Regions from separate parts of the Paenibacillus sp. 10L310 genome, predicted to be linked through region 1. Evidence: riboswitches for the same ligand, from Rfam matches in the RefSeq annotation. Region 1 holds a riboswitch; each other region holds the start of a gene.
The links. A riboswitch is a leader RNA that binds a small molecule or an ion and turns the genes downstream of it on or off. The one in region 1 is predicted to bind cyclic di-AMP.
Positions count from the first base shown of each region.

Region 2: another riboswitch for cyclic di-AMP. It lies ahead of AC1DE7_RS09530 (3D domain-containing protein); the one in region 1 lies ahead of AC1DE7_RS30535 (C40 family peptidase).
Region 3: another riboswitch for cyclic di-AMP. It lies ahead of AC1DE7_RS04070 (C40 family peptidase); the one in region 1 lies ahead of AC1DE7_RS30535 (C40 family peptidase).
Region 4: another riboswitch for cyclic di-AMP. It lies ahead of AC1DE7_RS27940 (3D domain-containing protein); the one in region 1 lies ahead of AC1DE7_RS30535 (C40 family peptidase).

Region 1 is NZ_JBFTKC010000031.1:15,889-23,500, forward strand. Features, by position in the region: gene AC1DE7_RS30515 (4a-hydroxytetrahydrobiopterin dehydratase) at 103-399, shown strand; gene rbsK (ribokinase) at 444-1,427, shown strand; gene AC1DE7_RS30525 (c-type cytochrome) at 1,502-1,858, opposite strand; gene AC1DE7_RS30530 (GNAT family N-acetyltransferase) at 2,009-2,503, opposite strand; gene AC1DE7_RS30535 (C40 family peptidase) at 2,859-3,329, opposite strand; cyclic di-AMP (ydaO/yuaA leader) riboswitch at 3,333-3,470, opposite strand; gene AC1DE7_RS30540 (hypothetical protein) at 3,716-4,567, opposite strand; gene AC1DE7_RS30545 (M1 family metallopeptidase) at 4,578-6,569, opposite strand; gene AC1DE7_RS30550 (YwhD family protein) at 6,671-7,174, shown strand; gene AC1DE7_RS30555 (transglycosylase domain-containing protein) at 7,373-7,612, opposite strand, start outside.
Region 2 is NZ_JBFTKC010000003.1:116,569-124,180, forward strand. Features, by position in the region: gene AC1DE7_RS09495 (HNH endonuclease) at 1-133, shown strand, start outside; gene AC1DE7_RS09500 (DUF4247 domain-containing protein) at 248-988, opposite strand; gene AC1DE7_RS09505 (DUF4178 domain-containing protein) at 1,000-1,506, opposite strand; gene AC1DE7_RS09510 (DUF350 domain-containing protein) at 1,530-1,931, opposite strand; gene AC1DE7_RS09515 (PspA/IM30 family protein) at 2,027-2,698, opposite strand; gene lpdD (prenylated flavin chaperone LpdD) at 2,810-3,151, opposite strand; gene AC1DE7_RS09525 (polysaccharide deacetylase family protein) at 3,306-4,097, shown strand; gene AC1DE7_RS09530 (3D domain-containing protein) at 4,205-4,879, opposite strand; cyclic di-AMP (ydaO/yuaA leader) riboswitch at 4,882-5,078, opposite strand; gene AC1DE7_RS09535 (amino acid ABC transporter ATP-binding protein) at 5,298-6,020, opposite strand; gene AC1DE7_RS09540 (ABC transporter substrate-binding protein/permease) at 6,007-7,470, opposite strand.
Region 3 is NZ_JBFTKC010000001.1:823,200-830,811, forward strand. Features, by position in the region: gene AC1DE7_RS04045 (YkvI family membrane protein) at 1-456, opposite strand, end outside; gene AC1DE7_RS04050 (xanthine phosphoribosyltransferase) at 661-1,242, shown strand; gene AC1DE7_RS04055 (hypothetical protein) at 1,340-1,669, shown strand; gene AC1DE7_RS04060 (hypothetical protein) at 1,789-2,007, shown strand; gene AC1DE7_RS04065 (carboxymuconolactone decarboxylase family protein) at 2,149-2,478, shown strand; gene AC1DE7_RS04070 (C40 family peptidase) at 2,552-3,016, opposite strand; cyclic di-AMP (ydaO/yuaA leader) riboswitch at 3,022-3,153, opposite strand; gene pelA (pectate lyase) at 3,573-4,535, shown strand; tRNA gene AC1DE7_RS04080 (tRNA-Leu) at 4,712-4,795, shown strand; gene xynC (glucuronoarabinoxylan endo-1,4-beta-xylanase XynC) at 4,941-6,635, opposite strand; gene AC1DE7_RS04090 (divergent polysaccharide deacetylase family protein) at 7,042-7,612, shown strand, end outside.
Region 4 is NZ_JBFTKC010000022.1:49,152-56,763, reverse strand. Features, by position in the region: gene rsmI (16S rRNA (cytidine(1402)-2'-O)-methyltransferase) at 1-324, shown strand, start outside; gene AC1DE7_RS27955 (AbrB/MazE/SpoVT family DNA-binding domain-containing protein) at 607-861, opposite strand; gene AC1DE7_RS27950 (HD domain-containing protein) at 1,179-2,456, shown strand; gene AC1DE7_RS27945 (TatD family hydrolase) at 2,790-3,560, shown strand; cyclic di-AMP (ydaO/yuaA leader) riboswitch at 3,802-4,055, shown strand; gene AC1DE7_RS27940 (3D domain-containing protein) at 4,329-5,513, shown strand; gene rnmV (ribonuclease M5) at 5,669-6,214, shown strand; gene rsmA (16S rRNA (adenine(1518)-N(6)/adenine(1519)-N(6))-dimethyltransferase RsmA) at 6,219-7,121, shown strand; gene yabG (sporulation peptidase YabG) at 7,181-7,612, shown strand, end outside.

The DNA of each region.
Region 1 (7,612 bases):
GTGAGCCTGGCCTTTGAGGTTGCTGTTGATTGCGCCGAAGGTGTCGGTGGTTATACGGACGCATGTCTGTAATGTACCATCCTATGGGGAGGAAGATAACGCATGGTTTTTTCGCAAGAGGAAGTCGAAGCTCATCTGGGAAGGCTGGAAGGCTGGGAACTGGAAGAGGGACGGTGGATTGTACGTAAATTCGTGTTCTCCAACTACATGAAAGGGATTGCATTTGTGGATGAGGTCGCTGCGATCTCGGAAGCATTCAATCATCATCCTTTTATTACAATTGATTATACAACGGTTACGCTGCGTCTCACATCATGGGATGCGGGTGGTATCACATCTGTAGATATCAAGGAAGCAGGGCAATATAACGAAGCATATGACAAAATGAGGTCGCAATAACGAGGTCGGTTATTATCGCGCGGCCAGAAGTGAGTGAACCATACATGTCAGACTATAATCAGAAACAACCTCTTATTGCTGTCGTAGGCAGTCTCAATATGGATCTTGTGGTGAAGACAGACACGATTCCGGAAGAGGGAGAGACGGTGAGCGGTGAGGAGCTGCATTATCTCGCTGGTGGCAAAGGGGCCAACCAGGCTGTTGCCGCTGCGCGTCTGGGTGGACAGACTACGATGATTGGTGCGGTGGGATCGGACGGTTTTGGCGAACGTCTGCTGCACAGTCTGACGGAAAGTGGTGCAGATGCCTCGCAGGTTCGCATATTGGAAGACACGGTTACAGGGACAGCTTCCATCTGGCTTTCTCGGGGAGACAACCGGATTATCGTTATTCCTGGTGCGAATGGGCAAGTGGCGCCTGAAATGCTGGAAGAGGCGGATACGGTAAAAAGCCTGACTGCAGCCGCAGCGGTGCTACTACAGCTGGAGATCCCGCTGCCAGCGGTTACCCGCGCCGCCCAACTGGCGGCTGAAGGCAGCGCACTGGTGGTGCTCAACCCGGCTCCCGCGGTGCCGGGTCTGCCCCAGGAGCTCCTGCGGTGCGTCGACGTTGTCACGCCAAACCGCAGCGAGCTTGCCGTGCTTACCGGCCGGGATCATCTCCGGCCGGAAGACCTGGATGCGGCGGTCGCAGAGCTCGCCGCATCCCTCGGGGCCACTGTCGTCACGACGCTCGGCCCCGAGGGGGCTGTGTACGCGGCGGCGCCTGGTGGCCGCGTACAAGCAGGGCGTGCCGGCGCGTGCCGTGCGCCCGGCTACGCCGTAAGCGCCGTCGATACGACCGGCGCTGGCGATTGCTTCAACGGCGCGCTGGCGGTAGCTCTCGCGCGCGGTGAGACTTTGGACGCGGCCGTAGGCTTTGCCATGGGTGCGGCCGCGTTATCCGTGACAAAGCTCGGCGCCCAGTCCGGGATGCCGTACGCACGTGAAGTTGAGGCCTTTTTGGCTGAGCATGCCGCAGAGGCTTAATAATTGATATAACAAAGAGGCTCTTATTCTCCGAAAAGGGGATTAAGCGCCTCTTTGTTATGCGTGTGCAGAGATTATTTCTTCTCTGACAGCCACATGGCGATATTTGCAATCTCTTCGTCCTGCAGTTTGCCCTTGAAGGAAGGCATGCCACCTTTACCTTTGACAATCGTAGAATAGATCTTCTCCAGATCATCCTGGCTGCCGATGTTTGCCAGAGCAGGTCCTACGCCACCTTGAAGCTGATCCCCGTGACAGGAAATACAATTGGCTTTGACCAGTGCTTCAGCTTGTCCGGCATCCAATGTTACTTCCGGCATGGTTGGCTTGGCTTCTTCGGCCACTTCTTCTTTCCCTGGAAGCGTAAACATTAAAACAATAGCTAAAGCGCATGCTGCAAAAAATACTCCGCTCATGATCCATTTGTGCATCCCTTATGTCCCCTCCAGAATGAAAGATCATCTAACCTGAAACTATCCATATCATTATAACGGAACCTGTACTGACATCATAGCATTTTGTGGGAATTTTTTGAACTAATCACATAACAAGGGGCAAATTTGGTTGTTTTGCAATGGATTCTAACCGCGAGGCCCCTCATAAACCATACAGTGAAAGGGCTTCAAGCCGCTGGGGGTCTGTCGTTCGTATGTATCCTGGGTGGCAAATCCACTCTTCAGATAGACTTGAATGGCACGAGCATTCCAAGTGAGTACTTCCAGATCAATCTCATTCGTGGGATTTCGGCGAATAGCTTCTTGTACAATGGCATTGACAAAAGCTGTCCCTTGACCCTGACCACACAGCTCTGGATGCATGCCAAGGCCAATCCGGGTTACCCCTTGAAGTGGGAAGTATTGAGCAAACCCACATATACGATCGTCCTGATCCAGGACGATCGCATATTGCTCCTGCCGCAGCTGTGCATCTCCGAATTCCACTTCCAGAGCTTTCATCTGCTCCCAGGGGAGCCAGCTGTAGATATTGTAAGGCGGATCATACTGCCAACTGCAGATAAGCTCCGCATGTTCTTCTCGCATGGGTACAACGTGAAACGTCACAGGGGTTTCCTTCATACACCTGCATGCTCCTTTCCTTGAAACAGAACTCTTTGTCCACTCTACAAAAGAGATGTTCATTTAGCAAGTCTTCCTTCCCAAGAAAAAAAATGAAACAAAAGTTCCGGTAATTTCGTTTATATTATAACGGGATGGGTAAAAACATCATAAGGGCACGGACGAACGAACGCAAAATGAACCTGTTGATGTCGCAGGATATGCCCCGAGTATAACTTGCAACATGAATAAGGATTGAAGCACAAAAAAACCGCCGGATACATTCCTGCGGAGAATGTACCGGGCGGTTCTGTTATGCTTCTTGCTTCGTTCCAGTATGTTTAATGGTTACAGCATCATGTTGCTCAGCTTGTCCCTAGTCAAGGGCCAGTGATTCATATGCGTCCGTGCTCATAATCCGTTTTGCGCCAACATAACGATTGGCCCAATAGTTTTCACTCAATGCACTGATCGTAACGCCTTTGGAAGAAGAGGAGTGTGCGAACTTTCCATCCCCTACAAAGATTCCTACATGGGATACGCCTTTACCTGTTGTATTAAAGAACACCAGATCGCCAGCTCTCATTTCCATGCGGGATACGGAATCGCCCATGTCGAATTGGGAACTGGATTGGCGTGCCAAATCAATACCCAACTTTTCGAATACATACCGTGTAAATCCGGAGCAGTCAAAGCCGTTGAGCGTTGTTCCTCCACTTTGATATGTAGTTCCCATTGCTGAATCAATTACTTTGTCCATCTTAGAATCTGCGAATGCGCTACCTGCACCAAGCGATAATGCGAATGTGATGCTAAGTACAGCTGCGGTTAATTTCTTCTTGAACAAGAGATATTCCCCTTCCAACGCCTGCGAGGTTAGCTTAAGGATTCGGTTGAAGGTCCCCTATGATCCCTCTGTAGCAAGATCAATTCACCCATAACTGGTTCCCCCGCTTCCCAGGTGCCAGGAATTTGGCTATGCTAGTTATGCACCTGCGAAATCAAGAAATGATGATTTAATTTTAAGTAGTTACAAATATGAATGTAAATATTACAAAGTTGTTACTAAAAACTCACTGCGATTATTGTAACAGAGGAGTACGGCTTTGGCAACGTTTAGCAACAAATTTAGCAAAAAAAACCTCGACCTTTGACGGGGAAAGGTTGAGGGTTGCCTATTTATAAGTACATATTAGGCCATGAGTTTAACATTTGATGGTAACAATTTTTAAACTATCTGCTCTCACCTTTGGATATTTTGGACTGCCATAAACGGAAATGGCTGCATATTTTCCACAGACTTAATAGACACCTGGCAAGTGGATACGTCTGTTGTAGTATAAGCCCGGTAAGTCCCGTTAATAACCATGAGGCTGTAGTGAATGCCCCAAAGACGAGCAGGTGTACTCCGCCCAGCAGGAGTGCAATGCCGATTACGGCGATGAGATGACGCAGTGCAATCCAGAGGGCTTTGAGGGTGCCGTGAGCCCCGCCTTCTCCTTCTGGTGCCGAAACACCGAACTGCATGTAGAGTATGACATGGTGGATGATCCAACCATATACAATCCAGGCAGCAACATAAGGTATACCAGGCAAAAGTAATTGAAGGGAATGAAATCCGTCCATGAGAATTGAGTAAAGCTTCGGTATGAGCCAGTAGGCGGGCAGAAGTATCAATAATGTACGTATGGTGTGGAGCAGTAGCATCGGTTTCCACAGATTTTTGATTCCGCGGACAAAGGGGATGCGCTCTTCTGTAGAATTAAAGTGCTGAAGTGAGTAGAGCAGTCCTGCCTGAATGAGGGGGCTGATCAACATGCGAACCAGCAGCATGCCCCCGAGAATCCATAGATAACGATGAACCTCCGGATGGGTAGACAGGTTAAGTTGACTTTCCATTTTGAACAAAAGTGTACTCAGCTCACCGGCATCAGCATCTGGATAGCGAAGGAGCAGTGGGATGACGGCCGATTGTACCATTCGATAGAAGAAATATCCCCAAATGAGTTGATAGAGAAATAAGAGTGCGGCAATGAACATATGCTGACGGACGAGAAACCAGCCTTCACGTATTTTCGCTTTCACCGTTTCCACCTCACCATGACAGACCTCCGAATATGGCTTCTATTAGTTTGGTTACACTCATGCTCCAGCGGGACTTCGTCTGCTCATCCAGTCCGGATTTCAGGAAATTGTTCATATGGCGGTTCTCCAGCACGATCGAGTACAGGGGATCGGTCATGGCCCAGGATACGGGGGATGTGTGAGTTAATTTATACGTGATGCGATCTTCTTTGCCATTCCATTGCTTGGTGAGGATATGCCCGTCTTCAAAAGCAATGCGAACAGGAACGGCGCTGTAATCACTACCTTTTTTTGCGATCGTCACGGATGACTCGTACAATGTTTGACCGTCTTTCTGTACGGGCGTAACACGAATCTTCTCTACAGCAAAGTCAGCCATCCCGTTACTATAGACGTATTGATCAAAATAATCAGACCAGGAAGTGCGGGTCACTTGTTCCACAATTTTCTGAAAATCAGCCGAAGTGGGATGTTTGAAGCGGTACTTCTTCACATAGGTAGAGAGGATGCGTTCCATCTTTTTGGCACCGACTTGATGTTCGATACCAAGCAATACAAGTTTGCCACGTGTATAGACATTGGCTGCATACTCATTCTGTGAATCAAACTTCCAGGATTCTTGTGTTAAGGATGAAGGAGACGTAATCAGTCCCGATTGTACTGGCAGATTCGGAATCAATCCGTATTCCTGCTCCATCAGTTTGTCTTCTGCATAAGAGGTGAATCCCTCATCCAGCCAGGCTTCCTCGAATTCGTTGCTGGCAACCATGCCGTAGAAGTACTGGTGTCCGATCTCATGGACTACGGTACGTTCCAGGTCATAACCCGGAGTAGTATCATCGGCTCCAAAGGCCGTAACTAGCGTAGGGTATTCCATACCTCCAGCGCCGTTCCCCGCTTTGGGTGGAACTACGATGGATAAGGTAGCGTAAGGATATGGGCCAAACCATTTGCTATAATTGGCTAGAGCGGCCTTCGCGGCGTAGAAGTAACGTTCTTTCAGATCCTGATGAGCAGGGTCCAGATATAACTTGATTCGTACACCAGGCACATTGGGTGCAGAGAAGGGTTCCTCGGCGTAGACAAAATCCGGTGAAGCTGCCCATGCGAAGTCATGCACATCATCGGCGTAAAATTGATAGACCTTTTCTCCATTCTTCACCACGGCTTGCTGCGTCGGAAATCCAGTAGCAGCTACTTTGTATGTTTCAGGCACCCGAATACGCACACTATATATACCGAAGTCAGCGTAAAACTCTGAATTGCCATGGTACTGGTGCAGATTCCAGCCTTCCGTTGTTCGTCCACGTCTGCCCACAGGTTCATAGGCACTTAATTTGGGAAACCATTGACCTGCCATGACAAAATGATCAGCAGTTCCCATCCGGGCAAAAATCTTCGGCAGATTCACTTCAAATCGGGTGTGGAGCGTGATGCTTTCCCCGCCTTTGACGGGTTTGGGCAAGCGTACTTTAATGAGGGTGGTGTCCTTGATATTTCCGTCATCTGGTTGCACATACTGCATCCGGTGCAGCAGAGAGAGCCCGTCCTCCGTTTTCATTTCGGTAATGTTCATGGAGCCATAACCATTGGTAGGCATGACATCACCCCGAAGCTTTCCACCGGATTCCTTCATAAAGGTGGTGTCAGCAGAAGAGAAGGCGTTGGGATACATATGAAAGTAAAGCTCGCTGACGGTTTTTTTACCTGGATGTGTCCAGGTAATCGTCTGAGTCCCTTCCAGTACATTCCCTTCGACCAGTTTTACATCCATGTGATATTCCACAACACGGTTGCTGTACACTTCGGCAGTAGGGGTCTGTACACTTTCTGGAGGTGCTGGCGTTGGGGCTATTGCCTTAGGCTTGCCCGATTCGGGGGCGAGTACTGGCAATTCGGAATGAGTTGAGCGATTATAACCCAGAGTGATCCATATCCCTCCGGCAAGTACACACAGGGCCAGGGATGCAGTGAGCCAGCTCTTGGCGCGTCGTGGAATCATCGTTAAATACCTCCCGTTGACAAGCATCTACAGCATGTATATGTTTGCAATGGGGCAATTATTAGTTAAAATATTTGTATCAACCCTTGGAGGTTATAAACATGGACCAAAACGAGCAAAACGGCAAAAAACAGATTGCCTTGAATATCGTTAGTGCAAAAAGCAAGCATAAAGGCTTCGGTGCAGGCTCCATTGAGCTGAATAACCTTTCCCCGGTCATTATTGATAATGGCGAAGCCAAAATCGATATCGGTGCGATGCATGCGAAGAGCAAAGTGGAACGCAATATCAAGTTCTCTACTAATCGTGAGGATGTGCCCAACGGACGCCAGGTATGGCTGGTGTGGGTAGCTGTCGACCGCACGGAGGAAGGCCAACTGTATGGTGGAGCAACGGCATGTGAGATGTGGATTGATACGGAAGCAAGACGTGGATGGAAACTGCTGGCCGAACATGTGAATCGCATGGATTATGCCTTGAAGCGTCGCTTCATGCTGGATGAGCTTGGACCCGAAGCTCGAGCTGCACTTAAGACACTGTTGATCTCACACAACGAAGACTGGTGGAATGCTTCTCCAGATGTATTGAAGGAAGCACTCGCCTAAGGCAGATCTTTCAACACAGTCTAAAAGAAAAAAGGCAAAAGGCCCCTTGACCGGAAAGTTCGGTTGGGGGTCTTTTGCTTGTGCTTTAATCGTATTCATCGATCTGAATAATTATGAGTTTTCATCCAAAGTGAATTTCCAATTGTTCAATATAACCAGGGGTTATAGGTGACGCAACTAAGTCATCGCCCATTTACGTCATTCTACCCACCAACGTTTGAAATCTCCCCACCAAGAATGTTTCTCTTCCTGTATGCCTTGTTGATTCTGTACCTGACGAGTCTTCTCATCTTCTCCAGAATCCGAATCATCCGTTGTACCATGACATACCTCTGTCGGTTCAGTACCATCAATAAAAACTTCCAATCGTTTCTCTTCACAACCGTTGCCTGCCAGCTTGCCGGATTCCGGATCAATATAGACACTTACGACATGATC
Region 2 (7,612 bases), on a different contig from region 1:
AACCCTTGGTCTCACTGATCTGCAATCCTTGAGACAGGATGAACGAATGATTCCATTTATCCGCTGGATTCGCAAACAACCTGCTACAACGATTCCCCGCGTACGCAAGTCCAATCATGTTCGCAAATCGTAAACCAAAAAGAACAGTTCCAAGGTAAATGCGCGGATAGAGATAAATCAGTCATACCTTTTCCTGTTCTTTTTGGATTGAACTATATGTTGGGCAGCCAAGCTTATAATTGAATCATTATCTACGCCTCTTAATTCGGCCGCCGCCCACTCTGGTTTTTGGTTTTTTGTAGGATTTCTTAGGTGAATCAAACAACCCACCACTGCTCTTGTTGCGATCAATGGTTCCCTTGCTCTGATCCTTGTTGCGGTTGAATAATCCTCCGCCAGATCCCACGCTTGAATCTTTATCGCTTCCGCGCCTTGTAATCGTACCTTTCCGTTCAACAGTAATAGGTGGAGCAAGCTTCTTGTCATTACTTGTTGGTGCACGATAAGACCCTGCACTCGGTTTATACGTATCTTTATTGGTATATCCTCGATAGTTGCCATAACCTCGCCCGCCAAAAGAATCGAACAGATTACCAATTAATGTAGCGGTGAGGTAACCTTGTAAAAAAGATGAATCGTAGTTCTGCCGAACATATTCCTTGGAGTCCACCTCAACCAAGGTATCCTCCGGCTTGCTCGGGTCTTGTTGCAGGTGATAATACTCGTCCTGATACACGAGGAACATACGCTCTGTGTTCTCTGCCGAGATTTGATCCGGTTGCCGCTGGTCAGACAATTCCTGAGCCACTTCCGGAACGGTACGGTCCGAAGCCCGGTACACATAGGACGTTGAGTTACCACTGCCGTTAACCGATTCAAGCGGATATGTGTCCTGAACAGAAGGTGCTGCTCCGCACGCGGACAACAGAGACATGACAAGGCTGAGGACCAGCATTAATTTTAATCCATGTGCCAAGCGTTTTTTCATTGGAACCTCTCCTAGCTCGAACGAATCACTTTGATATCCGCAGGAAGAATGGACTCACCCTCATACAGTGTAAATCTTCTGTCTTGCCACTCCACGCGAAGAAGCATATTATCATCCGACTGATACTGCCATACCAATTGTTCTCCAGCCTGGCCATATGGAGTTCTACCTGCCGTTGATACCATGCCTCCATACTCTTCCTCCAGATGATATGCGCGTCCATCCAGATCCAGCAATGTAGGCACCTCATCAGGTGCATCAAGCCTGCCATCAATTGGTGTATATAGGGCGTAACGTGTGAGTTCCCGTTCTTCGATATGCAAATATCGAAATGCGGTACCATCCTGCAATGTGAGCACAACTGCATTTCGAGCACGATTTTGCACCCGACCAACGACTTCATAAGTGACCAGAGAAACCTCACAGATATCACCAGGTGCAAGCTGAAGCATCGTTTTCTCTGCCTGCGGTGGTTCAGGTTTCGTTAGTATTCCTTTAATTCGTTTCCATACACTCATGAGAATTACTCCTGTTCCTTATCTTATAAACAAGCTGCAATAATCAGTGCGCCCACGATATGTAAAGCGCCAGAGAACAACCCGTACCCTGTCTTCCCTTGCTGAATTCCCGTATCCAGATCCAGATTGGCCCATTTGCGAATCATAAAGTGTACAACACTCTCCAAAATCAACAAAATGATAAAGGATACAACGGAGACCAGCAGTGCTTCTCCCAGGTGACCGGCCGTAGAAATGGACGTAGCGAGTACATATCCTTGTGCAAATAATTTCATAACCATACGTGTAGTAACGGCCATATTGCCAGCCTTAACTTCAGCAAAATCCTTATATTTCGTGAACAGTGAATCAACATACATCAGGACAAACAGCAAAACCGAACCAGATCCGGTCCAGACCAGCATCGCCAAAATGTTCAAATCCATTTACACAGCCCCCACATATCAACATGAACCGCATTTAAAAGCGAAGGAGAAATACTCTTCTCCTCCGCTGGTTAACCCTGCTGACAACCAAGGTATTAGTTCTTATTATCGTACTGTTTCATCAATGCTGCGAGTTCGTCTTCAACAGCCTGATCTTTACCCAACTTCTCGAACTCTTCATCCAAAGATTTTCCTTTGGAAGACATTTCGTTACTTGCTTCGGCCTGTGCTTCCATCTGCATCATTTTCTCTTCCATACGCTTCATACCAGCACTTGCAGTATCAGAGCCAAACCCATTCAACGCTTTGTTGATTTCCGTTTGGGCTTTTGCTGCATTATAACGGGCTACCAGTGTTTCACGTTTGTTCTTCATTTGAGTCAACTGCTTACGCATTTCGTCAAGCTTGCCACGCAGGTTATCTGCAGAAGCCTTGTTTTGGTCATAGCTGGTTTTGTACTCAGCCATCTTCTCTTCAGCAGCCTTTTTCTCTTCCAGGGCACGTCGAGCCAAATCCAGATTCTGAGCACGTGCCGCCGTATGCGCCTGCTCTTCACGTTTCTTCACAAGAGCTTCCTGCTCTTCGAATAACTGCTTGAATTTCTTCTCAATGGCGATCTGTTGAGCTACTGCTTTCTCCGCATCTTCCAGATCCTCTTGCATGTCACGGATATATTGGTCCGTCATCTTGATTGGATCTTCCGCCTTGTCAATAATGGCGTTGATGTTAGACATAGTTAGATCACGCAAACGTTTGAAAATGGACATTATGTTATTCCTCCTAGTCGATATTACATCGTATATAAACATACATACGTAATAATCTACAACTCGTTTCAATTTTAGCAAATAAAATCAAAACATTCGATGGCTCTTATGTCAGGAAGATCGTTTATCTTTGTTCAGATGATCCTCCATCAACCTCTCTGCAGTCTGCACGATTTCGTCGATCTGCATCCGCGTGATGGAATCAAAATGGATACCCATGATCACCGTAACGGTTACTTTCAGTTGCAAGGCAGCCTTTCGGGCAAGCCGCTCACACAGCTCTTGTTCTTTATGCCCAGGAATATGGACTGTCGTCCCGCTTACGCGCTCATGATCCACGTAGAACGTGGCTACGGCGCCAATATGCGCCTTTCCTCCGGTAACGAGAAAAACCTTATCTTCTCCTGCTTCAATCACCTGTAAACGTATGGATTTCAAATCATATGTACTCATACCCATCCACCTATCCTTTTCTATATGTTATATATGGAGGAATTATGGCTGTCATAAGATAAATCCGCAATGAAACTTCTCACACTACGCATATTTTATGGAACCCCCGGGCATACCAAGGAGAACGTCATTTTGGAAAAGGAGGCCGTTTATTATGCGCGTACGCCTCATTATGCTGATGGTTATCGTTATTTTTCTCGGGGGATCTCATGCTCCAGTTTCATCGCAGGATGTTTCAAGCCCGCCAAGTGAATCAGTATCAGGTTCGGATTCTGCGGAAGAAGAACAACTGACATTGGGACAATTACGTCAAAAATATGCCGATACGTTCAAAACCAATGGTCCTTCAACCAAGAAGGTTGCACTGACTTTTGATGATGTACCTGATCCACGATTTACTCCACAAGTACTGGATGTATTGAAGAAATACAATGTCAGAGCTACATTCTTCATCGTGGGTAGTCGTGCTGAGAAACATCCGGATCTGGTGAAACGCATCGTTAAGGAAGGGCATATGGTTGGTAATCACAGCTACAATCATCCTGAATTCAGTAAGCTGTCGATGAATGCCTTTCGCAAACAAATTTTACATACCGGGGATATTATTCAACGTTTGGCGGGTTATACGCCTAAGATGATTCGGCCACCTTATGGAGACATTAATGAAGAACAGCTGAGATGGGCTGCCAAACAACACTATAGCATTGTGAACTGGAACGTAGACTCCCTGGACTGGAAAGGCCTTTCAAAGGAACAGGTGAAAGATAACATCCTGTCTGCCGTGAAACCTGGCTCCATCGTTCTGCAACATGCTGGAGGCGGTGTAGGGTCAAACCTGAACGGCACGATTGAGGCTTTGCCTGAAATTATTGAGGAACTACGTAATCGGGGATATGAACTGGTCACCTTGGACGAAATGCTGGGATTGCCCAAGGCCAAAGATTAAGATGACCGTGGTAGAAATAAATGAGAATATTAAAAGGGTGCTGTTCAATCGCGGATTAGCAACTGGCAGACACCCTGTTTGAATTCATTTTAAATGTTATTTTCTCTCTACTTCAGAATGTACAGCTCGATATCCTGAAAACCAAATGAACTTACAGACTGTTTGCTACCCGGGATAAAGATATCAATCCGGTGACCTTTGATTGCACCGCCCACATCCCGCGCTGTGGCTACAAAAGCCTGTTTTGGCAATCCTGGATGGCTGTGACCAGTTACCAGTACTTTAGTTCCAAGTGGAATCACACTTGGATCAACTGCAATCGTACCCAGTTCAAGGTCATTTCCGAAATAATCGACTGCACCCCAGCCTCCATTTTCAGACGGATCTGCAGAGTATGCCGTTGCTTTTACGTTCACAGCTTTGCTGTAATCGAATGTCTTACCCCAGGCTTGAACCACTTTGTTATCTGCGTTGACGTCCAAGCTTGCTGTAGTAACAGTCTTCGCTTGGGTCTTGCTCTCCGTTGCCGCAGCGGCTGCTACATTGTTTGCCTTACCGGGAATCGTAATTTTCAAACCACCATAAATGTTGTAAGGTGAAATGTCGTTGTTTGCTTTAATTAACGTGTTGAGTGCTACTCCATATTGTTTTGATAAGGTGTAGAAGGTATCCCCTTCTTTGGCCACATGAACTGAATCGGCGTGAGCCGGAACGGCTTGAATGAGCATTGCTGTTGTCATTAATGCTACTGCTGTTTTGGCTATACGTTTCTTGTTAATCATGGTCTTCCTCCCTCATTGTGCCTGCGAAGTTAGTTGTCGGATTCGGATGAGGAGCCCACCCTATAGGTTCTTCATTACATTTGAAACGTTATGTACCCCTAATTCACCCCAAGCAGTGTGCTGTAGATCTTCCCCCTGCACAATCTGCATCGTTACATCCCCCGCACTCCCTGTCCGGAAGTTTCGGCAGAGTTCAATATATCACAATTTTGTAACCTGAACTTGTAGTAATTCTTACCAAATGGTTTTTAGCATGTAAGCATATGTAAGAATACTGGATAATTCAGAAAAGTTGGGCGAACCGACTTCTTTATATTTGGTAACAGAAAAGTTACTTTTACGAATCCATACGTGATTATTATCCATAAAAAAATAGCGCTACCGACTCGAAGTCAGTAACGCTATTTGATCACTTCATTTAGAGTACTTTGGCAAGAAAATCACGTGTACGTGAATTTTTTGGAGCTCCAAACACCTCATCAGGTGTTCCCTCTTCCACAATAACCCCGCCATCCATGAACAGGATTCGGTCTCCCACTTCACGTGCAAAACCCATCTCATGCGTTACGATGACCATCGTCATCCCGCCTTCTGCAAGACGTTTCATGACATCCAGCACTTCGCCGACCATCTCAGGGTCCAGTGCCGACGTAGGCTCGTCAAACAGCATCACATGCGGCTGCATGGCCAATGCTCTAGCAATGGCGATCCGCTGCTTCTGTCCACCAGACAGCTGATTCGGGAATGTATCTTTTTTATCGTACAAGCCTACGGTGTTAAGCAGATCAGCGGCAATTTTCTCCGCTTCCTGAGTGGATTGTTTCTTTACTTTAATCGGAGCAATCGTAATGTTTTGCTCTACCGTTTTGTGTGGGAACAGGTTGAAGTGCTGGAACACCATGCCCATTTTCTCACGAGTTGCGTTAATGTTATGCTTGGGGTCCGTGATTGACACGCCTTCAAAATCAATCTCTCCTGAGGTAGGCTGTTCCAGCAGGTTCAAACAACGCAAGAACGTACTTTTACCTGAACCGGAAGGACCGATAACCACGACAACCTCACCTTTGCCAATCGTCACGTTTATGCCCTTAAGCACATCGTTATTTCCATAAGATTTGTGTAATTGTCTAACGTCTATCACTTGCACTCAACTTCCTTTCCAGTCGTCCCAGCAGCTTGGACAAAATGAACGTCATTACAAAGTAGATGGCTGCTGCAATCAAAAATGGACTCAAGCCTTGGTACGTAATGTTCTTGACTACACTTGCCTGATACATAATATCCACCATACCGATAACGGAGATAATGGAGGATTCTTTGATGATAGTTATGAATTCATTACCGATCGCTGGTAATACAGCTTTGAAGGCTTGTGGCAATATGATATAACGCATCGCGGCGCCTCTTCCCATACCTAATGAACGCGCTGCCTCCAACTGACCACGATCCACACCTTGGATACCTGCACGGAAAATCTCCGCCAGATAGGCACCACTATTGATTGAAAGTGTAATGATACCTGCCTGAAGTGCAGTGAAGTTAATGCCAAAGCTCAGAGAAAAACCATAGTAAATAATCATCAATTGTACCAGCATCGGTGTGCCACGGATCACTTCAACGTATGCCGTACCGATCCAGCGCAAGATTGCAGCGTCATGCAAACGGAACAAACAGATGATCAATCCAATAATTACCCCGAAGATAACCCCAAGTGCAGACAACAGAAGTGTGTATCCTACACCTGTAGCATAGAAACTTTTGTACTCCCAGAATACTTGGAAAATATTTTGTGATTTGTTCGCTTTATCCGCCATCAAGAGGCTGGCGTCCGTCACCATCTGATTGATTTTATCTTCGCTTTTCAGTCGCTCTAGTGTTCCATTTACTGCAGCTAGCAGCTCGGTATTACCTTTACGAATCCCGATTGCCGCTTCTGCTTGCTCTTCGTCCGGAACAGCAGCAGCAAGTCCAATGATATCGTCCAGATAACCTACAGCAACGGTATCTTCAACGATTGCCGCGTCAATGCGTTTTGTTTGCAGTTGAAGCACGATATCCGAGATTTTATCCAGCGCAGTAAGCTTCGCTCCTGGAATACTCTGTCCGATCGTTTCCTGAATGGAGCCTTTCTGAACGCCAATCTTCGCATTTTCAAGTTCTGCCATGGTTGGATATTTGTCTTTATCCACATTGCGAACCATAATCACTTGTTTTGATTTATAATAGGTGTCGGAAAAATCGATACTTTTCTTCCGCTCATCCGTCGGCGTCATACCTGAAATCACCAGATCAACACGCCCGCTCTGCAATGAAGGCAGAAGACCGTCGAAGCCCATATCCTCAATCACAAGCTCAGCGCCAAGATCTTTGGCAATCTCTTTGGCGATCTCAATATCGAAGCCGACGATTTCATCTTTGCCATTAATCACTTTATGGAATTCATATGGTGCAAAATCGGCACTTGTACCGAGCACCAGCTTTTTACTGCTTGAATTATCTGTAGTTCCACTTGCAAGTGCCACAGGAACGGCAGTCGTCAGCAGAATAACAAAGGTCAACAGCATCATGGTGTAACGACTTATTAATTTCAACCTTTTTCTCTCCCCTTACAATACTTTGTATGCTTCTCATGTTGATGACTGAGTCATTATAAAGTACAATGCATGATTATGCAATGCATTTTGACATTACAAATCTTGACTTGTTTCTGAAAAAATGAAGCAAACATGAAAT
Region 3 (7,612 bases), on a different contig from region 1:
CAGGAGCATCATGGGCACAACGATGCTATTCATTTGTAGGATGGCTTGAATGCCCCGACCGAGAAGCAGATATGTCCCTACAAGTGTGACGATCAGACCTGTCTGATAATGCAAACCCAGATGCTCGACAAAAACGGAGCCTGCTCCGGCAAGCATGACACTGTTCACGCCAATGAGAATGAGAAGGGTCACCCAGGTGATCCATTTGCCCGCCTTATGGCCGAATAAATGTTTGTTCAGATCCTCATAAGAGCGGGACCCGGTATCGTGAGCGATCAGCATCATTTTGGTACCTAACCAGACAAAGAGCATGGTGGATAAGCCTATGGTGATGGTGGCCCATTTGCCATACTGGGTAAAAAACTGCAAAATTTCCTGCCCTGTAGCGAAGCCGGCTCCAACAACCGTTCCAATGTATGTAAATGCGATCTGCAGCACCCGAAATGCCTGTTTCATGTGTTTCCCCTCTCAGGCCCCTGTATAGTTTGGACATGCGGGTACCATGGTACAAGGTATGCTTGACCCACGAAAGTCATGACAATCGATAATGAGCTTTGGCTTGAAATGCGTCTCAAGGACAGCGTCAAGGCAATTTCGCTTGAACTTATAGATAGATATATGATACTTTTACCTCATAGGATAGGCTTGGGAGGTCAAATCATGGAATTATTGAAACAACGAATTTTACAAGAAGGTGTGGTTATCTCGGATCAAGTATTAAAGCTGGATGGTCTGTTGAACCACCAGATTGATCCTGCATTAACGATGGAGATGGGACGTGAGTTCGCTGCCCGTTTTCGTGAAAGTGGAGTAACTCGGGTAATCACGGTAGAATCCTCAGGGATTCCGGTTGCGTTTGCCGCAGCCTATGAACTGGGGGTGCCACTTGTATTCGCCCGTCGCAAAAAAACACTTCTGGCTGATCCTGATGCTTACTGTGAACGTGTACCGTCCTTTACCAAAGGAATTGTAACTGACATTATGGTATCCCGCGAGTTCATTCATGAGAATGACCGCATTTTGTTCATTGATGATATCATTGCCAATGGAGATGCCGCTCGTGGCGTCATCAAAATTATCGAGCGTTCTGGCGCGGAACTCGTCGGATTCGGCGTTGTGGTCGAGAAAAGTTTCCAGGCAGGGGCACGCACGATTCGTGAACAGGGTATTCCGGTGGAAGCCTTGGTACGCATTCGTTCCCTGAACGATGGAACAGTACAATTTGACGATAACGAAATGTGACATTTTAAAGGAATAGGGCCTATTTTTTGAACTATGCCTTTGCATGACCGCCGATTTCATTTATAATGGGGTTATGTTAGGGAGAGGAGGCAACACCATGGGGAACCAACCGGCAACAGAACAATTTTTTAATGATAAGCTGGCGGAATCGAAAGTTCATTTTGAACGTGCCCTGGATTGTAAACATACGGAATTCGATGACCTTTATCCCTATATGATTGAACATCCTCAATTTTTCTGGTACAAACGCTATGTTGCCTGGTCAGAATTACTGACGATTGTAGGCTTGTGCGAAGAGTTGTCCTTCTCTTGGAAAGAACAATTTACACCGCATCAAGTGGAGTACCTTGAAGAACGTGTGATGTCCGCCAAAGTGCTTGATTTTTGGTTCGAGAAGAACGACAGCAAAGAGCACGCGCAGCGGTAACTTTCAGTCGGGACATAATTTCGAATGACATGACAGTCCAATACAGTCACGTGAGACCTAAATGACTTTTCATTTAGGTCTCTTTTTGTAAATAAATTTGAAATATAGGAGCCATGAAGATGATTAGTGATACAGAATTGGACGCCCTGCGTCTGTCAGGTGAGAAAGTTAGAGTCGTACGGGACGAGCTGGAATCGAACGACGTGAAGGGGATTGTGGTTGCCTGGGATGGCGAGCAGGTACTTATCCGTCGTCAGAATCGACGTGTCGTTAAGCTGGACCGAGGTTACAGCTATCAGCTGTTCAGCGAGCCGCGCCAGAGTCCACTTAGTGAGTAACAGCTTATAATTATGGCAGGGCCATGAGCGTTAAATGTTTGGAATTACCATGATTTCTTGGCATAATTGGCTCACTCGGGAGAGAAGATAGGTACAGTGAGGAAGATCTGTAACTATAGCCGAGAGGGTGTGCTACAAGCCATGACATTGATGAATGATAAAGTTCATGCCTACAAGGATCAGATTGGAGCATTAAGCGATGTGCTGCCAGGTGTGGTGAAGTCGTATCATGAGTTTACCGGAGAATGTTTCCAACCTGGTGTGATTGATGCGAAGACAAAACAGCTAATTGCGCTTGGCATTGGATTATTCGCCAACAATGAGGTATGTACCTTCTACCATGTAGAAGAAGCCCGTGCTAAGGGCGCAACAGATCAGGAGATTATGGAGACCGTAGCCGTGGCTGGAGCTGTTGGTGGAGGACATGCCCTGTCTCAGGGTGCGATGCGAGTGCAGAAGGCGCTGCATTAGTAAGCAATGCAACATACATTTTTAAGTGCAAAAAAGGCATCCGGTTAATAACCGATGCCTTTTTGTATGTGAATCACATTTTACCTAACATTTTATCATACATAAACTGTCCAGTTACCCGACGTGCTGTTACATAACGATCATTGAAGTATGGATTCGATAACTTCGTGATGCTTACACCTTTACTGCTGGAGGCATGAGCGAATTGTCCGCCGCCGATATATACACCTGTATGTGAAATGCCTTTGCCTGTTGTATTAAAGAACACCAGATCACCTGTCCGAACATTGCTCTTGGATACGGGAGTACCTGCTTTGGCTTGCTGCTGCGAAGTACGTGGTAATTCAATGCTGTATTTGTTGAAAAGATATCTCATAAAACCAGAACAGTCGAAGCCGGCTACAGTTGTGCCACCCCATTTGTAAGGAATACCTGTCATGTTGTTCACTACGGAGTTGATACTGCTTGCCTCTGTGCTTGTTGCCCCGGATGTAAATAATACAGCTGCTCCAAAAATGGAGATAATCAGTTTTTTCAAAATCAATGTTCTCCCTTCGATGCCTACGGAGTTAGCTAAGGGTTCGGTAGAAGGTTCCCTATATTTCCTATGTATAAGAATAATTCACCCAAATTGGTTCCCCCGTTTTCAAACATGAAACTCGGCAATGAATAATTAAGTTTTTGTAACTATTTGAAACTATATTGCATAAATGCGTAATTGTCAAACCCATTTAAAACCCTTCGTAATACCTCAATGTTAGCGGAATTAAGGTTTTTATATGAAAGAAGGGATCAAGTTTGGGTATCATTCATGACAAAAACGTCATTATTGGTTCGTTTAAGACGAATTTGGATAAATAAATAGGTTTGTCATGAGTTAAAAGAACTATCCCGTTATGTAGAATTAGAGAGATTATATTCATTAAGTTGCATATATTGACAAAAATCGATTTTTTGCATATTATCTGATTATCCAATCCACATATTGGATTAAAATTGATTTTATTATGCGATAAATACAAATAAAGGAGGTTTAGAGACGCGTATCATAGGTAAAGTAGAAGTGGAAGATTTATAAAAACGAACATAGGAGAGTGTTACATTTGAAAGCGAAGAAAATAATTACTTTTGTCCTGGCATGTACGATGGTGTTCTCAGTAGTTGGAATGGCAGTTCTCCCTGTAGGGACGGTATCTGCTGCAGATGCGTCGGGTACTACAGCGAGTATTTCTGATATTTTGAAGAACCAGCTGCCGGATGGAGGTTGGAGAAAAGATTATAAACAGACAAGTGGAGAGTGGGCAAAGTCCACGATAGACAACAAGGCTACATACTCAGAAATTAGAAGATTGGCGAAGGAATTTAAAAAGACAAATGATCCGCGTTACTCCACAGCTGCAATCAAAGGAATTAACTTTTTGATCAACATGCAGTATTCAAACGGCGGATGGCCACAAGTTTACCAAAGCTCCGGATACCACAAGCACATCACTTACAATGATGATGCCATGATTAATGTAATGATCATGCTGGATGAAGTAGCAGCACGCAAAGGTGATTTCTCATTTATCGACAGCACACTTGCTAACCGCAGTAAAAATTCAGTTGCCAAAGGTGTGGAGGCGATTCTGAATACACAGGTCGTTTCAGGTGGTAAGCTGACAGCATGGGGACAACAACATGATTCCAGCTCTCTTAAACCAGCGAGCGCAAGAATCTACGAAGTGCCATCGCTGACAGCTGGAGAGAGTGTAACGATTGTTAAATTTCTGAAAACCAGACCTGCTAACGCTAAAATTACCGCATCCATTAAAGGAGCGGAGGCTTGGTTTAACAAAGTGAAAATTACGGGTTACAAGTATGAAAGAGCTAATGGAGATAGTAAAATTATCGCTGATTCCAAAGCTGCACCAATTTGGGCACGCTTCTATGAGATCGGAACGGATAAACCAATCTTTATTGGTCGTGACGGGGTAGTTAAATACAAATTAAGTGATATTGATAAAGAAAGAAGAGGCGGTTATGCATGGTATGGCAACTGGCCTTCCAAGCTGTAATTTGTAGTATGCTTCCGTTTTAATGAACCAAACTATTAACAGCAGTTAAAGGTAAAGCCCGAATCGACATGGACGTCTGATTCGGGCTTTATTGTTATTACTTTCAGTGTTGACATGATAGATTACGCATGATATATTATTTCTTGTCGCCGATATTGATGACGGAGATACAATATGCGGTCGTGGCGGAATTGGCAGACGCGCACGGTTCAGGTCCGTGTGGGCTAACCCCCGTGGAGGTTCGAGTCCTCTCGACCGCATCTAATAAAAAGACTCCTTAAGCTAACGCTTAAGGAGTCTTTTTTTGCATTTTTTGATATAACACTAACTTTAGTGATGAGTATTCAAGAGGTTAGTGCTTAGCTGCACGTACAGCAAATGTCTTCCATCAGCCATACGGAACGTTTATTGTGCTGCGGTAACATTAACGCTGTCAATATTCGGTCCTTCCGATCCGGTGGTAACTACTTTCAATGTATTGGTCCCCGTGTTCATGGGAACCTGTATTGTTTTTTCAACCCAAGTGGACCAGCTTCCCGTAGCCGGAAAGGGCTCGTTGCTAATGACTTTGGTTCCGTTCACAAAAATGTCGAGGTTCCGAGTGCCGCTTTCCAGCGCATAACGAAACTTTACGTTTTTGGTACCTGTTGTCGTGTTATTAATGCCGTTCCATTGAATGGCCGAACCAGTCATCGCATTGAAGTTAACATACCCGGACCCAGTGTAACCGGTGTAGATTGTTTCAATGGTAGCTTCCGTAAGTGACGTTCCGGTCTCGGCTTCATACGTAGTGCCACTGCCTGTATTCCCGCCGCTATTTCCGCCAGTAACGTTGGCAACAAACGTTGTTACGCTCTGAGGCGGGAGCTGTGCCGTGAAGGCTCCATTGGATACGTTAAGCGAGGTTCCGCTTGCCAGATTTCGACTGCTGTCCGTAATCCATGAGGACACAGTAGAGGCATTACCATTTTGCAGAACGAATTTTTGGCTTGTGGCTGAAGTTCCACGGTTAATTGCCACGACGACGACTTTGTTATCACCTTTATAGGCTGAGACAAATGTGTTTGTATCCGGATTTTTCGTTGCATCGACTCGCAGGTAGCCTGGACGCACGAATTTAGAGAAATGAGCCATATTATACCCGCGTTTGCTTATGGTACCGTCCTCTTTCATCGGACCATACTGTCTGCGGATGTACCACCACACGTAGGCCTGGAAATCACCTTCTACCATGGCATTGTGCATGTGATAGGAAACGTCTAATGCTTCAGGCCAGCGGTCTGCTGAGTTGTTGTCACTGTTTGGAACATACACTTCAGTCATCCACAGTTCTTTACCGGCTCCTTTTTGCTTAAAGAGAGGGTAGGCAAAATTTGAAATCTGGGTTCCATACGTATGTGCTCCCAGAATGTCCATGTTGGCAAGTGCCTGCGGATCATTCAGGATTGGGTCGGATATGTTCTTTAAGTACTGGAAGGATTCAGGCGCCATGACTTTGGTACCTTGGATGGACCCGGCATTTTCTTTCATGAATCGAAGGATCTCTTGTGGAGTCCACCAAGTCCAGTCATGAGCATAATCCGGTTCGTTTTGTACAGAAATGGCATACAGATCTACGCCGTTATTTTTCATGTAGGTTACAAAGTCGTTCAGATGTTGCGCATATGCGGTATATTTGTCGTATTTCAGACGTTTGGCATTTGTGTCCCCATTGCGGTTGAACGTTTCAACCATGCTGCTTGGAGGATTCCATGGGGATGCAAATACAATAGCACCCTTTTCGATAGCTCGTTTGGCTGTGGCAACTTCACGATACCAGTTATTGGAATCTGGATCAACGTAGATCCTTAGAATGGAGAAGCCTAATTGATTCTGGTCATTACCAAAAGCAGTTTCACGTTGAGCGGGAGTCAGATCACCAATCCAGGCAGGAAGGTTAATGCCCCCAAAGCCCTTGATCAGCTGTTTTTCCGAGGACAAATTAATGTTGGCATCGCTGGCTGCTGACACATTTGTCGGGGTTAACATCAAAGGCAGGGCTGTTAAACAGGCCAAAAGAACATTAATCGTCTTTTTTAGTTTGAATTTCACTACTTTCATCCTCCTCGATAATAGTAAGTTACATAGAGAAACCGCAACCAGGAATAACAAACAAGAATAGCGGATTGTCTGGCATTTATTTTATGTAAACCCTTTCAAAACCTCCTTCCATAAATCATAGGATAGAAATGAAGCATAGAACCTCTTTCATTTGTTGATTCTACTAAATAATTCCTAAACTGAAAACCTGACAAATTACAGTATTTTTTCTAATTAATCTCTATTTTCCAACTGTTCAATGACAGTTATTGTCTGAATGCTAAGGAGAAAACTGGAATGATGGAGATCTTCACTTGAGATAGAGGTCTTCAATGGCGGGGATATGATCATTAAGGAAGGCTTTGGCTTACATAATCCTCCCTTCATTATCAAACAATGAGATCACAGAAGTTACAGGGAGGGTATCATGATGAAGGTACAGAGAAAGAATTATCGATTCATTGCAGGTATCATGGCATTATTGATTGTGTTTTACGCAGGCATATCGGCAGGAGGGCCTACAGCGGCAGCTTCAGAGTCCACATCGAATCACAAACGGTTAGCGATTATCATCGATGATGTTGGTAATGACATGAAGGGTACGGCAGAGATCCTGGCGATGCCAGTTAAACTAACGGTAGCGGTCATGCCTTTTTTGCCAACAACGAAGAAAGATGCGATGGCTGCACATGAAAAGGGAATGGATGTGATTGTGCACATGCCCATGGAACCCAAGAAAGGACGACCTGAATGGCTGGGCCCGGGTGCAATCACATCCAATCTAACAGATGAAGAAGTACGGGAACGTGTGGAGAAAGCGATTGATGATGTGCCACACGCCATTGGCATGAACAATCATATGGGTTCCAAAATTACTTCGGACAAACGCATCATGTCCATTGTGCTCGATGTATGCAAGGAGCGGGGCCTCTTCTTTGTAGACAGCCGTACGAACTTTCGCTCTGTGGTGGGGGAACTGGCCGTATCCAAAAATATGC
Region 4 (7,612 bases), on a different contig from region 1:
CTTGAAGAAATTCTGGGTGATCGCTCGATTGTCCTGGCTCGTGAACTAACCAAGCGTCATGAGGAATTCGCAAGGGGTACTGTGAGGGAATGCATAGACTGGCTTGAAGAACATCCACCTCTTGGCGAGTACTGCTTGCTGGTAGAGGGCATTAAGGAAGAGGAGCGTAAGGCTGAGCGCGAAGCATGGTGGCAGCTCATGTCACTCGCGGATCATGTCAGCCATTATGAGGGTGAAGGACATAACCGCAAAGATGCAATGAAAAAAACGGCTACCGATCGCGGTCTGGCGAAGCGTGATGTATATAATGCATTAATCGAGTAGTAATCTAACCAAATATTTTCTGTTGTGGGGAACATAACCTGAAAAGAAGCTTATATCCAACCTTAGTGGAATATTAAAAAGAGCAGAGTGGCTAAAAAAAATTCCGAACAAATTTCATCGTTCTCTCCCAGTTCGCGTGTGACAGAATCATTTTGGGTAATGGAACCCATAACAAGGCAAAAAAATACCTTCCGCGGTGGGGTTCACACCGGGAAGGTCATTAAGGAATATTAAAAAGGTTAGAAATAACAATTTAGATAAGTCCAGTATACCTGGTTTTTCTTATTTTGTCACAGGTGCAGGGATTTCGGAAATACATTCGTTACAAACAATTTTACCTTTGAAGTAAGTAACGTTCTCTGCATTACCACAGAAGATACAAGCAGGCTCGTATTTTTTCAACATGATGCGCTCGCCGTCAACGTAGATTTCCAGAGCATCTTTTTCACCAATACCGAGCGTACGGCGCAATTCAATTGGAATAACTACCCGTCCCAGTTCGTCCACTTTTCTTACAATACCTGTTGATTTCATCATTATAATCAGTGCTCCTCTCAGCTAACTATCTTTGTCATTATTCGACATTATTTTATGTTTTATGATACTCATCATACCAACGATTCCCAAATCAGTCAACCTTAAAATTAGCTTAAAATTAAGGCTGTTTTTCACAAGGTTACTGGTGGTAAGGGATTGGAAGCCGTTTTTCGCATTTAAACCTCAATGTCAGCTTTGTCGATTTGGAAAACGACAAAACTACTTCATTCGACAAAGTTCGTCATATGGTGTCGAATATTAGATGAATCGCAGAGCTCAAAGCGTTAATATAAAAGAAATTAAAGGAGTGAGTCGACATGGAACAACGTTTAACGGAAGAGAAAGTATTCAAAGATCCGGTACATAATTATATCCACGTGCAAGATCCGGTTATATGGCAGTTAATTAACACCCCGGAATTTCAGCGTTTACGCCGGATTCGTCAACTGGGTACTTCTTACCTTACCTTTCACGGAGCAGAGCATAGTCGGTTCTCACATTCACTAGGTGTTTATGAGATCACACGCAAGATCATCTCTCAATTTGAAAGAAGTCATTATTCGGATTGGCCGAAGGAAGAAAAGATTGTAGCTCTGTGTGCAGCTCTACTTCATGATCTCGGGCATGGGCCATTCTCTCACTCCATCGAGGAAGCTTTTGACATGAATCACGAAGATTGGACTTGTCGCATTATTACAGGTGATACCGAAGTAGGGGCGATCTTAAGACGGTATGCTCCTGATTTTCCTGAGAAAGTAGCGTCTGTCATTCAAAAAACGTATGAAAAGCCGATTGTGGTGAACTTGGTGACCAGTCCGCTTGATGCAGACCGAATGGATTATTTGCTCAGGGATGCCTATTTTACAGGTGTAAATTACGGCACGATTGACCTTGATCGTATCCTTCGGATGCTGCGTCCTTATCATGGGCGGATTGTAGTCAAGGAGTCAGGCATGCATGCTGTGGAGGATTACCTAATGTCTCGGTATCAGATGTATTGGCAGATTTACTTCCATCCGGTAACTCGTAGTTCTGAAATTATATTGCGGCAAATATTCAAGCGAGCGAAAACACTCCTACAACATGGTTTTCAATTCCGCTTCATGATTGATCCACTCCCTCAATTATTTGAAGGAGAATTATCCGTGGATGAATATTTGCAGTTGGATGAAGCATTAATTCAGACGGCATTTACGCAGTGGCGCAAGGAGGACGATACTGTTCTGAGTGAGTTATGCGAACGTTTTATGGATCGCAAGTTATATAAGTATGTAGAGCTTGAACAGGTCGACTTGACAATGATGGAAGAGATTCGGGAAGCTTTTGTACAGGCTGGCCTCGATCCCGAATATGATCTTGAAATTGATTTTCCTTCGGATAATCCGTATGATGTGTTTCGTCCGGATGAATCCACAGATAAGCAGATTCTTCTTCTGGATCGACAGGACAATTTACGTGAGTTGTCAGAAGTATCTGACATTGTCCGTTCCATCAGTGGGCTTCACCGAGGGAAACATCATTTGTATTACCCGCAAAACAAGGTGGATGCGATTATTCACGAATTACCGTCACATATACGCCCCTATTTCTTGTAATCGTGTGGGTATAATCCGATGAAGAATTTCGATATCAAAACACTTTCTAAAAGAGCTATTTTCCATGATACAGTAATCTGCTTTAATGGGGAGTATATGTAGATCGACATAATTTTGTAAATGCAAGCAGGCAGAATGAGCACAATTAGCAATATATAGATCAGAATATCCGTATATCTTCTATATATTGTAGTTGTGAAGAAACAAACGTAATGATGTAATACACAGATTACCCAAAATGTTTTATGTATGAGTCATTAAATTATTGAATTTTACAAATTGGATTTTGAAAAAGAAGATAGTCGTTATTTCGACATGAAGGGAGATACAGACATGATGCTGTTCGACACACATACACATCTGGATGCACCACAATTCGACGAGGACCGCGAGGACATGATTCAGCGTGCTGTAGATGCAGGAGTTGGTCGCATGATCAACATTGGTTTTAACCGGGAGACAATTCCAACCACAATGAAACTCGCTGAAACATATGACTTTATATATGCAGCTGTAGGTTGGCATCCCGTAGATGCGATCACAATGCAGGAGGGCGATTTGGAGTGGATTGCATCTTTATGCAAGCATGAAAAAGTGGTTGCGATCGGTGAGATTGGATTGGATTATCACTGGGATACTTCACCAAAAGAAATACAGCATCGCGTATTACGACAACAAATTGCTTTGGCGCGTGAAGTGAACATGCCAATTGTCATCCATAATCGGGATGCGCATGAGGATATCATAAGAATTTTGCGTGAAGAGAAGGCGGGTGAAGTTGGTGGTGTGATGCACTCGTTCTCGGGCAGCTGGGAAACAGCAAAAAGTTGCCTCGATATGGGCTTCCATCTCTCCTTCGGAGGACCGATCACATTCAAAAATGCAAAGCAACCCAAAGAGGTGCTGGAGAAGGTTCCTATGGACCGGTTTTTCATTGAAACAGATGCTCCATATTTGACACCGCACCCTTATCGTGGGAAGCGAAATGAGACAGCGCATGTACGTCTGGTTGCAGAGGCAGCTGCGGAAATTAAAGGCATTTCGGTGGAGGAAATTGCTGCAATAACAACCAAAAATGCCATGGAACGATTTGGGATTCGTTAAAAAAACGAGCAAATGAGGTGAAAAAGGCAGGTAAGCGGAGGTAATTTGCCCTTTGATCCAAATAAATCAAGAATATTACAATATTTTAACCAAATATTCAGAAAAACGTACTTGATCAACGCTTTACAACATGCATCAAAACAGGATATCATCTTTTCAGTGAATTGTTGTGCGGAAAATTGGACAGATGTTCGGGGGATGAACAAAGGGACACTTTCCGATGAAACAACATTACTTTCATGAATCAGTCTCGCTGAGTCTCCGTTAACGGAGAGCGGGGGAACCAATAGGGCTTAAACATCGGTGTATTTGGCCGATGCGCAACGTTCGCTGACCCAAAAGCAGCGAAGGGAACTGCGAAGCCGTATTTGATTTCTTCTTTGGGTCTCGGGGTGAATTCAAGGGCGTCCGCCATGAGCGGGTGACCCAAGATAGGGCGGCTCTCTTTCGCCCGAACCCGACAGCTAACCTCGCAAGCGGAAAAAGAGAGGCAACCTCGTGCATGAATTTCCGATATTCAAAATCATTCGGAAGCCACGAAAGAGTTCCTCTTACACTCTTTCTTTGGCTTTTTTGTTTTTGAATAAAAGAAATATTGTCATCATACGGTAGGTATTCAGGAGGATGACATCATGTTGCGAAGATTGATTCATGGTGCAGAACCGGATTATGTTGGTCCAATCTGTGTTCTGTAGAAAATTTGGTATAGTCACGTCAAAGACATCATGCATTACTTTAGACGGCGAGGCTATGAAGGAGGACGGAGAAGTGGGCACATTCCAACCAGAAGAGACCCATGAGTCACGATCATCCAGTAAGTCTTTCGCGTTGCGGTGGAAGCATGAGAACATGCGTCAAATGGCATTGATCGCGATTTTCTCAATTGCGCTTACAATCATGATCTTGTTAGTCGTTTACGGTCAGGCCGGGAAACAAATTTCGCTGGTTATTGATGGCAAAGCTCAGGTGGTAGAGACTCGTACAGGAATGCTTCAGGAAATGCTGGAGGAGCAGTCGATCACAGTCAGCCCTCACGATAAGGTATCCATGTCCATGAATGGGGCGATTACAGATGGAGACCGAATCGTTATTGAGCGGGCCGTTCCAGTTAACATTACGGCAGACGGAGACACCAAGACTCTGTATACAACCGATTCATCGGTAGAAGATGCAATTCAAAAATCAGGTATTCAAGTTGAAAGTAATGATAAAGTGTATCCGGCGCTTGGAACTGCTATCAAAGCGGAGATGAAGATCCGTGTAGTGCGCGTAACAAAGCGTACAGTGGATGTAGAGCAACCGATCGCTTACAAAGTCATTAAAACGGCTGACCCTAGCTTGTACAAAGGTGATAACCGTGTCGTTGTGAATGGCAAAGAAGGCACAATTGTACAGCATATCGAAAAGGTATTTCAGGATGGAGAATTGGTCTCCAAAAAAATGGTCGGCAAATCTGTCGCTAATAATCGTGTAGATAAAGTGATCGCTGTCGGCACCAAAGCAAAACCGGTCGTGAAAGAACCTGAGATTCAGACCGTATCGGCTCAAACTTCAACAACCAAAAAGGCTACAACAACGAACTCGAAGAAAACATCTGCCTCGGGCAGCAAAGTGATTACCGTATCCGGGACTTCTTTTAAATACTCCAAAGTACTTAAAAATGTATCCATGACTGCCTACTCTTCCGAAGAGCCTGGCATTGGAACTAAAACAGCTTCCGGGACTCGTGTAACGGAAGGACGCACCATTGCGGTTGATCCCAAAGTCATTCCAATTGGCTGGTGGGTATATATCGAAGGTCTGGGATTCCGTCGTGCGGAAGATACAGGCGGTGCCATTAAAGGCAACAAAATTGATGTGTATTATGACAGTGTGAAGCATGCCCTGAATTTTGGACGTAAGAAAGGCAAGACGGTCTACGTGATCGGTCCGGTGAAGCCGGAAGCGAACTAAAATCGTTTTACTTTGAAATGGGAATGCTATAAAATAGTTGCATGAATGATTCATGCGGAATATGCGGCGGAGGAGTCTGAATTCAGTCTCCCCCGCCGTTTGGCAGAGAAGAGGATATTCCTCTTCTTTTTGCGTTAGAAAGGAAGAAATGGAACATGATAAAAGAAGTCATTGTGGTGGAAGGCCGTGACGATACGGTAGCTATCCGTCGGGCCGTGGAAGCCGATACCATAGAAACAGGTGGATCAGCAATCAACCAACGCATTCTGAAGCGGATTGCGCTTGCTCAGGAGAGACGGGGAGTCATTGTACTGACAGATCCGGATCATGCTGGCGAACGCATTCGAAAAATTATTGCGAACAAGGTGCCAGGCTGCAAGCATGCCTTCATTCCGGAAGCCGATGCAACGCGCAAAGGGGACATTGGGGTGGAGAATGCCTCACCAGAGGCGATCCGTCATGCTCTGGCGCGCGTACATACTTCATACGAAGGTGCTCCGAGCCTGATTGATTGGGAGGACCTGATCGCGGCAGGACTTATCGTGCATCCGCAGGCTGCTGCACGTCGCATGGAGATGGGTAATCTGCTGGGCATCGGTTATTGTAACGGTAAGCAGTTCCACAAACGTCTCAGTGTATTTCAGATTACACGGGAAGAGTTCTCTACAGCATTAGCGCAAATTGAACGTGAAGGATTGTGAGCATATGAAGAACATGGAAGAGACGATTGAAATTGCAACGCCCAAGCGTACGAAAGAGATTATTCAAAGACACGGATTCTCATTTAAGAAAAGTCTGGGTCAGAACTTTCTGATCGATCAAAATATACTGAACAAAATTGTTAATGCAGCCGATTTGGACGAGTCCAAGGGTGCGTTAGAGATCGGGCCGGGTATTGGAGCCCTTACGGAGCGACTGGCTCGGGTAGCCGGTCCTGTCACAGCCGTAGAGATTGATCAGCGCTTGATCCCAATCCTGGGAGAAGTGATGCAGCCTTATTCGAATGTACGTGTTCATCATGGGGATGTGTTGAAGCTTGATCTGGCTGAGTTGTTTAATACGGATTTTGCATCCGTGGACAAAGTCAGTGTCGTGGCTAACCTGCCTTATTATGTAACGACTCCAATCATGATGAAACTGCTGGAAGAGAAGCTGCCGGTAGACAGCATTGTTGTCATGATCCAAAAAGAAGTGGCTGAACGCATGGCTGCTGCACCAGGATCAAAAGACTACGGTAGTCTAAGCATCGCAGTTCAGTACTACAGTATGCCGGAACTTGTGTGTATTGTGCCTCCTACGGTCTTCATTCCGCAACCTAATGTGGAATCAGCTGTCATTAAGCTGAAAGTGCGTGAGCAGCCGCCAGTGGAGATTCCGGATGAAGCACACTACTTCCAAGTGGTACAGGCTTCTTTTGCCCAGCGGAGAAAAACAATCTCAAACAACTTGAAGGCACGTTTCTTCACAAAGGAGAACCGGGAACAGGCAGACATTCTGCTGGAGCAGGCAGGTATTCAACCGTCCCGACGTGGAGAGACGTTGAGTCTGCAAGAGTATGCCACACTCAGCACCGTAATGTGGGAAGCAGGGGTACGTGCAGCGCTGTAAAATTTGAATGAACCAAACCGGGTCTCTGCCCATACGATGGGGTAGAGGTGATTACGTTGATGAATATCGGAGACTTGGTCGTTCGGAAGTCATACGGCGGCGATGTGACTTTTCGGGTGGAAGGCCTCCAGTTGGATGCTGCGGTCATTAAAGGGACTGAGTTCCGGCTGATTGCCGATTCCCCGGTGGACGATTTGATACAGGTTCCCTACGAACCACAAAGCGCCAAGACCAGACAGGCGCATATTAAAGCACATCAGACCCTGTCCCGTCTGCAGCAGAATCGTATGGAACAGGCTGAGCGGAATCGTGAAGGTCTGGTACAGGATTGGTCTGCCCAGCAGGAACCGGCTTATTTTGAAATGCCTGGAAAGGTGCTTCATCTGGATGGAGACCCGAACTATTTGAAAAAAAGTATGGATCTCTATGAGCAACTTCGTGTGCCCGCAGAGGGACAGTATGTCCATGAATCGGCAATGGCAGATACCTTA